One region of the Cytobacillus spongiae genome, then DNA from elsewhere that is predicted to be linked to it. Evidence: riboswitches for the same ligand, from Rfam matches in the RefSeq annotation. Region 1 holds a riboswitch; the other holds the start of a gene.
The links. Region 1 has a riboswitch for S-adenosylmethionine ahead of LS684_RS17715 (methionine ABC transporter ATP-binding protein). Riboswitches for the same ligand answer to the same signal wherever they lie in the genome.
Positions count from the first base shown of each region.

Region 2: linked by a shared signal. The riboswitch ahead of LS684_RS21410 (methionine biosynthesis PLP-dependent protein) and the one ahead of LS684_RS17715 (methionine ABC transporter ATP-binding protein) in region 1 are both predicted to bind S-adenosylmethionine.

Region 1 covers NZ_CP089997.1:3,492,148-3,498,415, forward strand. Annotated here, with positions in the region: gene LS684_RS17695 (YuzK family famiily protein) at 752-892, opposite strand; gene LS684_RS17700 (carboxymuconolactone decarboxylase family protein) at 1,141-1,509, opposite strand; gene LS684_RS17705 (MetQ/NlpA family ABC transporter substrate-binding protein) at 1,944-2,780, opposite strand; gene LS684_RS17710 (methionine ABC transporter permease) at 2,793-3,458, opposite strand; gene LS684_RS17715 (methionine ABC transporter ATP-binding protein) at 3,451-4,476, opposite strand; SAM riboswitch class I at 4,645-4,753, opposite strand; gene LS684_RS17720 (O-acetylhomoserine aminocarboxypropyltransferase/cysteine synthase family protein) at 4,864-6,183, opposite strand.
Region 2 covers NZ_CP089998.1:182,429-188,696, forward strand. Annotated here, with positions in the region: gene LS684_RS21405 (tryptophan--tRNA ligase) at 1-821, shown strand, start outside; SAM riboswitch class I at 945-1,054, shown strand; gene LS684_RS21410 (methionine biosynthesis PLP-dependent protein) at 1,145-2,266, shown strand; gene metC (cystathionine beta-lyase) at 2,259-3,443, shown strand; gene LS684_RS21420 (bifunctional homocysteine S-methyltransferase/methylenetetrahydrofolate reductase) at 3,461-5,311, shown strand; gene metH (methionine synthase) at 5,292-6,268, shown strand, end outside.

The DNA.
Region 1 (6,268 bases):
AATAAAAAAAGAAAATAGCTCACTTGAATTACATTATTTATAGGATAAGATATTTTACAAGTTGAACATAGTGAAAAACTTTTATACTTTTAATAAATTCATTAATTTTCGGCCTAGAATTCTACAGAGAAGCAACGATTAATCTATCAGTAAGTCATTTCATTATTGTGTTGGTGCTTTCAAAAAAAAGACTATCTTATTTTACCCATTAAGTTCTTAATCCATGTAGTAAAAAGAAAAAACAATTGAAAACTATTCTCATTTATCAGTATCTTATTGAGAATGAATTTCAATCATTCCAGCAAGTCGAATCCATACTAAAATTGCTTCTCATAGATGATGTTTGTACTAAATCCTAAATCCTGTCAAGTACATACTGACGAAATGCGTCTGATTCAAGCAGAGAACAATGGATTTTTTCCATGAGGCTGTGACATAACTAAATGACACTTTCTCAAAGACGAACAACGACTTTTTTCATATAGTTTGGTTGTAAATGCGCTGCAGACACTCGCTTTCCGCGGGGAGGAATCTGAGTCTCCTCGCTGCCTTTCCTCTATTTCCCTTAGTAGTCGAGTGTCTTCCGCTCCATTCCACTATTTTAAAAATTTGATTTCCAAACAAACAAAAATACCCGAACTAGTAAGGAGATAACTCCTAATCGTTCGGATATACCATCGACTGAAATACTTATATCCCAGCCTCTCACTCGTTTCTTTTGCTCTATTCACTTAATTGTCACTTTTCATTTTTATGAGTTTAATTTTCGATCTAAGTCAGCAATCATGCGTTGGCTTTCGACATAGTCTTCCTGTCTTTTCTGTTCTACTCTCATTCGAACCTCGTGCTTTCGACGATATAATTCATAGCCAACTCCATGGGCCCCATGCATAGCCTTTTCCATCTCACTTGTATAATTGAGTTGTAACTGACTGATAATGAATCCATCCTTTCGGTTTTTCTCGCATAAGCGATTCGTTTAAACAATTATTATGTTATCATTGAATCGTTGTACGTTACAAAGCGGGAAAACCGTTGAAAATAAGGGTATGTATGGATAGGAGAGAGTGTAAAACACTCACCTCCAGCGTTCTTATCATTTTGGAAAATAACTCCCTATTCTTCTTGATTATGCAATTTCTATTGTAAATTATTTAATTCTGTCATTGCTTCTTGAACTAACGTTACCGCTTGACTCATTGCAGCACCTCCGCCGAATGCAGCAGTAACTCCAACAGCTTCCAATATTTCCTCTTCTGTAGCCCCTTGATCTATACAGCCCTTGACATGATAAATGATGCAATACTCATCTTGTGAATATAGACTAATTCCAAGCGCAATTAATTGCTTATCTTTTTGCGAAAGCGAACCAGCTTTAAAGCATTCTTCAGTAAATGCATGATAATGATGAGCGAGTTCAGGCATCTTCTCCGTAAAAACTCCTAAGCCTAGCTTATAGTCATGTAGTGCACCTTGTATTGAATTATTTGCTTCATATTGATGTTCCATTTTATTCACAACTCCCATCATATTCATAATAAGAAGCTTTCTTTAGACATACTCACTCTGAAAGCTAAGACTTTTTCTTCGTTAGTATGTTTGAATAGGAAACAAACTATTCTTTTAAAAAATCTGTTTTCCTATCCGTTGTAGCTTTTTGAAACATGCTCAGTTTCCGCTCCAGGTCCTTGCTTTCCGTAAGACGTACGGTGAGTATCCTCGGCTTAGCCTGTGGGATCTCAACTGTCCCACTGCTCCCTCAAGTGTCTCGCACTCTTCCGCTCCAACCTGCCAGCTATCGTATGAAGAAGGGAATCTTTCTTGGGGTGATACAATATTCTTTTAGAAAATACCCTAAAAAAAACAGGGCCTATGCTAGACCCTGTTTAGTAAATTTATCGGCATGTTGTTCTAGGATTTTCTTTAGTACCATTTGAAGTCAATTATTCTGTGACCGGAACAACAGCACCTTCATACTTTTCTAAAATAAAATCTTGAATTTCTTTCGATCGTAATACTTCAACTAGAGCATTGATTTCTTCACTATTCTCGTCCCCAGAACGTACAGCAATCACATTTACATATGGTGATTGCTCCCCTTCAATCGCAATGGCATCCTCTGTTGGGTTTAATCCAGCATCAATTGCATAGTTAGAGTTAATGAGAACTGCGTCACCTTCATCATTGTTATAAATTTGTGGTAATAATGCTGCTTCATATTCCGTATCGAAATTTAGATTTTTCTCATTTTCTTCAATATCTGCAACTGTTGCTTTCACTTTCTCAATGCCTTCTTTTAACGTAATTAATCCTTCTTTTTCAAGCATTGTCAAAATACGTCCATGGTCTGCAACAGAATTACTCATGATGATCGTAGCACCTTCAGGTAGTTCATCTAAGCTTTTATACTTTTTAGAGTAAACGCCAATTGGTTCAATATGAATTCCACCAGCATTCACAAAATCATACCCGTTTTCAGCAATTTGCGCTTCTAAATATGGAATGTGCTGAAAGTAGTTCGCATCTAATTCATTATCTGCTAACGCCTTGTTTGGCAATACATAATCTTGGAATGGTTGAATTTCAAGCTCAATGCCCTTTTCTTCCAAAAGAGGTTTTACTTGCTCTAAGATTTCTGCATGTGGAACATTTGATGCTCCAACAACAATTTTCTTCTGATCAGCTGCTTTGTCACCTGATTTTCCTTCATCTGAAGTACCACATGCAGCTAAAACCAAAACTACTGCGAATGTTAAAATTGAACTTACCCATTTTTTCATTTTTTGTCTCTCCTATCGTTTGTCTAGTTTGGAAGTGACGTAATCACCAATAAATTGAATGATAAATACAATTATTAAAATTACGATTGTCGCCATAAAGGTGACATCATTGCGACCTCTTTGAAATCCTTCTAAGTAAGCTAGATTTCCAAGCCCACCAGCTCCGATGACACCTGCCATTGCCGTATAGCCTACTAGAGCAATAGCTGTAACGGTTATACCCGAAACTAATGCAGGCATTGATTCCGGCAGAAGAACCTTCCAAATAATCGTTGATGTTTTAGCTCCCATTGATTTTGCTGCCTCAATAACCCCTTTATCAATTTCCCTTAGTCCGATTTCGACCATTCTCGCATAAAAGGGAGCTGCACCAATGACTAGTGCTGGTAATGCTGCATTTTCTCCAATCATCGTGCCTACAATGAATTTAGTAAACGGAATTAATAGGACAATTAAGATAATAAAAGGAATGGATCGAAAAATATTCACGAACCCGCCTATTATTTTATTCACGAAGTTATTCTCCCAAATATTCCCCTTCGCTGTTAGAAATAAGAGCAATCCTAATATGATACCTAATACGAAAGTTACTGCCACGGAAATGGCTGTCATATATAAAGTTTCTTTCGTTGCTTCTATCATGGATTCCCAATTAACATTTGGAAAAAGCTCAGCCATTAGAAATCACCTCCACTCCAACTTGCTGGGAATGAAGAAATTCCATTGCTCTTGTCACTTCATTCAGCTCTCCATCTATATGGATGAATAATGTTCCATAGGACCCATTCTGTGTTTGTGATATTTTCCCTTGAAGGATATTTACACTTACATCATGCTTTCGAATGAGGTTGGTAATGAGCGGCTGTTCAGCTGCTTCACCTACAAAGGTCAATTGAACAACCTTCCCCTGTGGATATTGCTCCAGTAGATGCTCAATCGTTTCTTTCGTTTCTTCAGGTTCTGTTACTTGTTGAACAAATCGCTTCGTAATGGACTGTTTGGGATGTTTAAACACATCTAGTACTGGACCCATCTCAACAATTTGTCCAGACTCCATCACAGCTACCTGATGACAAATTTTTCGAATTACATGCATTTCATGAGTGATTAAGACAATCGTTAAGCCGAGGCGTGCATTAATATCTACCAAGAGTTCTAAAATAGAATCGGTCGTTTGTGGATCAAGAGCAGATGTTGCCTCATCACATAAAAGTACTTTCGGGTTATTTGCAAGTGCTCTTGCAATCCCTACTCGCTGCTTCTGTCCTCCACTCAGTTGAGATGGGTAGGCATCTTCTCGTCCTTCAAGTCCTACAAGCTTAATTAACTCATCGACGCGTGTGCGACGCTCATTACTTGCAACTCCTGCAATTTCTAGTGGGAAAGCAATGTTCTCGCGGACTGTTCGTGACCATAATAAATTAAAATGCTGAAAAATCATGCTAATTTCATGACGTGCTTTGCGAAGTTTCTCTCCTTTAACTTTAGATACTTCGTTTCCAGCAACCGTCACCGTACCTTCAGATGGGAGTTCAAGGCCATTTAACATGCGAATAAGTGTACTTTTTCCCGCACCACTGTAACCAATCACACCGAAAATCTCACCCTCTTTAATTTGAAGGTTAACATCATCTACTGCAACAACCTGACCATTTTTGGATGAGTATATTTTTTTAACATTCTGTATCGAGATCATTTGTTTACCACCCCTTTTATCCCTTCGTCTATGCTGTTATCCTTTGAATCAATTGGATAATTCATTCAAAGGTCATCATCTTATCCATCTTCCTATATAGGTGAAATGTTCAAAAAAACAAAAAAGCCTTTCTACTCATGAGCAGAAAGGCATACGTTCGTTTCCTTTCTCTCATCTTCCAAAGCAAACAGCTTTGTGTGAATTGGCACCATTTCAGATTTTCACTGACGGTTGCCGGGCTTCATAGGGCACATCCCTCCACCTCTCTGGATAAGAGCAAACATTCTATATTCAATTAACACTTTAAACGAAGTAAGTATTTTTTAAATTACGAAATTTATCGTATCATGGATAAAAAGGGGTGTCAACGAAAAAAATGATGGAATCTTATACCTTAGCTGCAACAGATGAAGAAATACCAGTAGCTATTTCAAGTGCTTGTTCTAGATCATCAATTAAATCCTCAACATTTTCAATTCCAACAGATAGGCGAATAAGATCTTCTGAAACGCCCGCTTTTTTCAAGCCTTCTGAATCTAGCTGCTGATGGGTCGTACTAGCTGGATGAATGACCAAGCTCTTCGCATCTCCCACATTCGCCACATGTGCCCAAAGCTCCAGCTGGTTAATAAATTTCGCACCTGCTTCTCTTCCACCTGCAATTCCAAAAACAAGAACAGAGCCAGCCCCTTTTGGTAGGTATTTTTCAGCTAGTTTCACATCTGGGTGCTTTTCATGCTCGGGATGCCCCACCCAGTTCACGGCTGGATGTGATTCTAAATAGTGGATAACCTTTCTTGCATTTGCCACATGCTCCTTCATACGTACATGAAGAGTTTCTAAACCTAAAGTAAATTGAAATGCATTTTGTGGACTAAGAGAGGGCCCTAAGTCTCTTAATAGCTGAACACGCGCTTTCACGATATATGCCAATGGACCAAGTGCCTCACTATAGACAATGTCATGATAACTTGGATCTGGCTTAATGAAAGATGGGAACTTTGGAGAATTCCAATCAAACTTTCCTCCATCAACAATGACCCCTCCTAATGTTGTTCCATTGCCAAGGAGCCATTTCGTTGCCGAATGAACAACAATATCAGCTCCGTAGTCTATTGGACGACATAGATATGGTGTGGCAAATGTGTTATCCACAATAAGTGGGATCCCATTTTCATGAGCTACCTTAGCCACTTTCTCAATATCTAGTACGCGTAGACTTGGGTTTCCAATTGTTTCAGCAAATACAGCCTTCGTTTTTGCTGTAATCGCTTGACGGAAATTCTCCACATCACTTGAATCAACAAGCTTTACAGTTATCCCATACTTTGGAAGCGTTACAGTAAATAAGTTGTATGTTCCCCCATAGAGATTCGAAGCAGCGACAATCTCGTCACCCGCTTCTGCTACGTTTAGAATGGCAGTTGTAATAGCAGCCATCCCACTCGCAACAGCTAAAGCCCCACCCCCTCCTTCAAGGAGAGCGATTCGTTCCTCAAATACTGTGACAGTTGGGTTATGAATGCGCGAGTAAATATATCCTGGCTCTTTAAGCGCAAATAAATCAGCGGCATGTTCTGTATTGCGGAATTGATAAGCATTATTTTGATAAATTGGTACCGCTCTTGCACCCGTAGTTGGGTCTGGTGTTAATCCCCCATGTACTCCTAACGTTTCTAATCGATAATTCTTTTGTTTTTCTGACATCCTCATCTCTCCCTTTTGTTTTTTGTGCTAACAAATTAGCAAAAACTAATCTTGCTCTAGAAGAAAATGAAAAAACCCTCTTCAT
Region 2 (6,268 bases), on a different replicon from region 1:
TTTCATACGGAGTCGCTGCAGCCTGGTTGGCTCTCGGCCTCGACCCTGATCGGGCAATCTTTTATCGTCAATCCGACATTCCTGAAATTTTTGAGTTAAGCTGGATTCTTTCCTGTTTTGCACCCAAGGGATTGATGAATCGTGCTCACGCTTACAAATCCCTTGCAGAGGGAAATCAACGTAGTGGAAAAGATGTAGATGCAGGAATCAACATGGGATTATTCACGTACCCCATATTAATGGCCGCTGATATTCTCCTCTTTCAATCAGAGTTGGTGCCTGTGGGGAAAGACCAGATACAACATGTTGAAATCGCACGTGACCTGGCTGAAAGCTTCAACAAACAATATGGAAAAATATTTACGATCCCAGAATATATCATTCAGGAAGAAACATCCGTTATACCTGGACTCGACGGACGTAAAATGAGCAAAAGCTATAATAATACGATTCCTTTGTTCGAGGAACCAAAAAAGCTTCAAAAACTGATCAATAAGATCAAGACTGATTCCATGCCGGCTGAAGAGCCTAAGGACCCTGACTCATCCGTCATTTTTGCCCTTTACAAAGAATTTGCCACCATCGAACAAACTGTAGAGATGAGAAGGAGATTTGAACAAGGGATAGGCTGGGGGGAAGCGAAGAAAGAGCTATTTGGAGTAATGAATTCCTTTATTGCAGAACCTCGCTTGAAATATGATGAACTGATAGCCAATCCCCGGAAGCTTGATGCTATCCTATACGATGGAGCAAAGAAAGCCAGAAAAAAAACGATTCCCTTTTTGAAAGAAATTAAAGAAAAAATCGGGATTTATCAGTAACTTAGAACCTGCTGGTGTGACCGATCATTATCATATATTTTCAGATAATTCATAATTCTCATTGACAATTAACATTCTTTGTTATAAGTTATGGGAAAGTTATTTTTCACACAATCATATAGTTTCTTATCAAGAGAGGTAGAGGGACTGGCCCGACGACACCTCAGCAACCAGCCGCAGTATCAGGTATGGTGCTAATTCCAGCAAGTTGATGTCAACTTGAACGATAAGAGGGAAAACGAATGTACAAAACCTTCTTATTTTTTAAGAAGGTTTTTTGTTTTTTTCTTTTCGATTTCAAGGAAGAAAAGGAGAGAAGAAAGTTGAAAAATCATATTGATACGTTACTGGTCCAGGCAGGAAACCGAAAAGATCCCGGTACGGGTGCCGTAAGCCTGCCTATTCATTTAACCACTGCCTATGCACATAAGGGGATCGGGGAATCGACAGGCTATGATTATTCAAGAACGGGTAATCCGACCCGTACTACATTAGAAGAAACTCTTGCAGAATTGGAGGAGGGGGAGAGGGGATTTGCCTTTAGTTCGGGGATGGCGGCCATCCAGGCCGTTTTGAACCTATTTGTGAGCGGGGATGAATTGATTGTGTCGAAAGATTTATACGGTGGCAGCTACCGATTATTCGTTCAGTATGAAGCACAATATGGGATCAAATGTCACTTTATTGATACAAGTGACATGGGGGCAATAAAGGGAAAGATATCTGCCGAGACCAGAGCCATTTTCCTTGAATCTCCTACCAATCCGTTAATGAATGAGGCGAGTATCTCAGAAGTAGCCGACATAGCAAAAGAAAGGGGGCTGCTTCTCATTGTCGACAATACCTTTTACACACCTGTGCTGCAGAAACCCATTACCAATGGGGCGGATATGGTGATTCACAGCGCTACGAAATATTTAGGGGGACACAATGATGTATTGGCTGGCATTGTGGTCGTAAATACAACAGATCTTGGTGAAAAGCTCTATACTATCCAAAACTCTATAGGTGCGGTGCTTGCCCCATTCGATTGTTGGCTCTTATTAAGGGGAATGAAAACCCTGAGTCTTCGCATGGCTCAGCATGAAAAAAATGCAAAGAGACTGGCAAAGTACCTTGAAGAGCATGAATGTGTAACGGATGTTTTATATCCAGGAAAGGGAGGAATGCTTTCTTTTCGTATTGCAAAAGAAGAATGGGTTGCCCCCTTCCTGAAACACTTGAAGGTCATTACATTTGCAGAAAGCCTGGGTGGAGTAGAAAGCTTCATCACTTATCCTGCTACGCAAACACATGCTGACATTCCTGAGGAAGAAAGAAAAAAGATAGGGATATGCAACAGACTCCTGCGATTTTCGGTGGGAATCGAATATATAGATGACCTTATTGAAGACTTGGAGAATGTGTTTCATCAATTGGAGAAAGAGGTGCTTACGTATGAGTAAAAAACCATTTTCACTTCAGACGTCACTCATTCATTCTCACGGGGTTGACAAAGAAACCGGTGCTGTTTCTACGCCGCTTCATCATGCTACCACCTTCCATCAACAGAATTTCGATCAGTATGGAACATATGATTACAGCCGTTCAGGTAATCCGACGCGGGAAACTGTAGAAGAAACGATTGCAGAATTAGAAGGAGGAATAAAAGGATTTGCCTTTTCATCGGGAATGGCAGCCATCTCAACAAGCTTTTTATTATTATCAAGCGGAGATCATGTTCTCGTATCTGAAGAAGTGTACGGCGGAACTTACAGAATGATTACAGAGGTACTTACCAAGTTTGGTATTGAATATTCATTTGTAAACATGAAGGACCTCCATGAGGTGGCTTGTGCAATAAAGCACAATACGAAAGTGATTTATATGGAAACTCCCTCAAACCCGCTTTTGAATATTACGGATATTGAAGGAGTGGTGAAGCTTGCCAAAGCGAATGGATGTTTAACATTTCTAGATAATACCTTTATGACCCCCCTTCTTCAAAGACCGATCAGTTTAGGGGTAGATGTTGTTCTTCACAGTGCGACGAAGTTTCTTGCCGGTCATAGTGACGTATTAGCAGGCCTTGCCGTAACGGGGAATATAGAGGTTGCAAACAAGCTTTCTTTCTTGCAAAACTCTTTCGGTGCAGTCCTCGGTGTCCAGGACTGCTGGCTGCTTCTGAGAGGTTTGAAAACACTGCATGTACGATTGAAGGAGTCATCAGAATCAGCTTTTAAAATAGCAAACTTCCTTGAGAAAAGAAAGGAAGTGGAAGAGGTGTATTACCCGGGCCTGAGTTTTCATCCTGGCCGCGAAATTCAAATACGACAAGCAGAAGGCCCTGGAGCCGTTCTTTCCTTCAGGTTAAAGGGGGAGAATGAGGTGAAGCAGTTCATTCAAAATGTCACCATTCCTGTCTTCGCAGTGAGCCTTGGGGCAGTAGAGTCGATTCTTTCCTATCCATCCAGAATGTCACATGCTTCCATGCCAAAAGACGAAAGAGAGCGAAGGGGGATTACAGATGGTTTACTACGATTATCTGTTGGACTTGAACACGTGGATGAACTCATAAAGGATCTTCAAAACGGGCTGGACAGTATAAAGGAAAACAAAGGGATTAGTGTGATAAATCTATAATAAAAGGAGGGGAAGCCATGAAGCCGTTACTGGAAGAATTGAAAGAAAGAATCTTAATTGCAGATGGGGCAATCGGAACATTGCTGTATTCATATGGAGTGGACAGATGCTTTGAAGAATTGAATCTATCCCATCCTAATGAAGTGTTAAAGGTCCATAAAGAATATACTGATGCTGGAGCGGATATCATTCAGACCAATACGTACGGAGCCAATTATCAGAAACTTTCCAGATACGGTTTGGAAGATTCAGTGAAGGAAATCAACACTGCTGCAGTGCGACTGGCGCGAAAAGCTGCGGGTATTGATACCTATGTTCTCGGTACCATCGGGGGGATCAGGGCAATCAAACAAAATGTGACGTTAGAAGAAATCAAAAGGAGCTTTCGTGAACAGCTATATTGTTTATTGTTAGAGGGAGTGGATGGCATCCTTCTTGAAACGTATTATGATTTCGAGGAATTAACGACGGTCCTGAATATCGCAAAGCGGGAAACCGATGTTCCTGTCATTGCACAGGTCTCCCTCCATGAAACAGGAGTGCTTCAAAATGGTCTGGAGGTAAAAGATGCCCTTCAACAACTGGAATTATTGGGAGCGGATCTTGTAGGGATCAATTGCCGTATGGGTCCATTTCATATGGTAAACTCCTTAGAATCAGTCCCCCTTCCTAAAAGAGCATTTATCTCCGTCTATCCCAACGCCAGTCTCCCAAATTATGAAGAAGGACGGTTCTATTACTCTGCTGAACCGGATTACTTCGGGGATATAAGCAATGAATTGAGAATGCAGGGTGCAAGGCTTATCGGGGGGTGCTGTGGAACGACTCCCGATCACATCCGATCAGTTGCTGCCCGGCTGAAAAGCAGGGAACCTGTGAAACAAAAAGAGGTGAAAAAGAAAGAAATCGTTCAGTTATCATCTCCGACTATCAAAGGGAGCCTGTTGCATACGAAGGTAAAAGAAAAGAAAACCATCATCGTTGAACTCGATCCTCCTAAACATTTGGATACCAAGCTGTTTTTTCAAGGCGCTGAGGCCCTTAAGGGAGCTGGAATCGATGCAATCACCCTTGCTGATAACCCCTTGGCATCACCACGTATAGGAAATGACGCGATCGGCAGCCTTGTCCAATCAAGATTTGACCTCACCCCATTAGTCCACATTACTTGCCGGGATCGGAACCTGATTGGACTTCAGTCTCACCTAATGGGTTTACACACGTTAGGGATTCACAATATATTAGCGATAACGGGTGATCCCGCCAAGATTGGTGATTTTCCAGGGGCTGCATCAGTATATGACCTGTCGTCCCTTGAACTTATCGAATTAATCAAGCAGAACAATGAAGGCATATCGTTTTCAGGTAAATCACTCCGTGAGCGTACTCAGTTTTCAGTTGGAGCAGCATTTAACCCAAATTTCAGGCATTTGAACGCTTCAGTGAAAAGGCTCGAAAAGAAAAAGAAAGCGGGAGCCGATTATTTCATTTCCCAACCCATATTCGGGAAAGAGCAGCTGTTTCAAGTGCATGAAGCCACAAAACATTTAGATGTTCCGATCTTTATTGGAATCATGCCACTGATCAGCTCAAGAAATGCAGAATTCTTGCACCACGAAGTTCCTGGTATAAATGTTCCGGAAGAAACAAGGAAGAGGATGAATGAGGCTGGAAGTGACCCGGTTATTGCGCGAGCAAAGGGAATGGAAATAGCGAAGGAGTTATTGGATACGGCAATCGAGTTGTTCAATGGCATTTATCTCATCACTCCTTTTGTCCGTTACGATATGAGCATCGAATTAATTCACTATGTTCATGCTAAAGTCAATTCAGAAAGAGAGGTTCCCTATGGCCATCACATTGTTTGAACAACAACTCAGAAAAAAAATACTTGTACTCGATGGAGCAATGGGAACGATGCTTCAACAAGCGGAATTATCTCCTGAAGACTTTGGAGGGGAAAAGCTTGACGGTTGTAATGAAAATCTTGTTTTGACAGCCCCTGAAGTCATTTATAGGATTCATCTTGAATACCTGGATGCAGGAGCAGATGTGATTGAAACGAACACATTTGGAGCAACTCCCGTGGTACTGGATGAATATGATCTGGGCTACAAAGCTTATGAAATAAACAAAGTGGCCGCAGAAATCGCCAAAAAAGTGGCCCGTGAAAGATCGACTCCAGATTGGCCGAGATTTGTTGCGGGTTCTCTCGGGCCAACTACTAAAACCCTATCTGTCACAGGGGGAATAAGCTTCGGTGAGTTAGTAGATAACTACCGTGTTCAAGCTGAAGGCCTTCTTGATGGAGGAGTGGATGTGCTCCTGCTTGAAACGAGTCAGGATGCATTGAATGTTAAAGCGGCAAATCTTGGGATACGGACAGCATTTGATACCATAGGGAAAGAAGTACCTATTCTTTTATCCGGGACGATCGAGCCCATGGGAACCACACTGGCAGGTCAGAATATCGAAGCATTTTATTTATCATTGGAACATTTGAATCCAATAGTCGTAGGATTGAACTGTGCGACTGGTCCTGAATTTATGAGAGACCATATCCGTTCCTTATCAAGTCTCGCAACTACGTATGTCAGTTGTTACCCCAATGCCGGTTTACCGGATGAGGAGGGGAATTACAACGAGACCCCTGACTCACTAAGTGTGAAGATGAAAGGCTTCGCTGAGAAGGGCTGGCTTAATCTCGTAGGAGGCTGCTGTGGAACCACCCCTGACCATATCCGTGCCCTTTCAGAATCCGTGAGTGGGCTGCCGCCCCGGAAGCCTAACGATTCACATCCTCATGCGGTTTCAGGTATTGACCC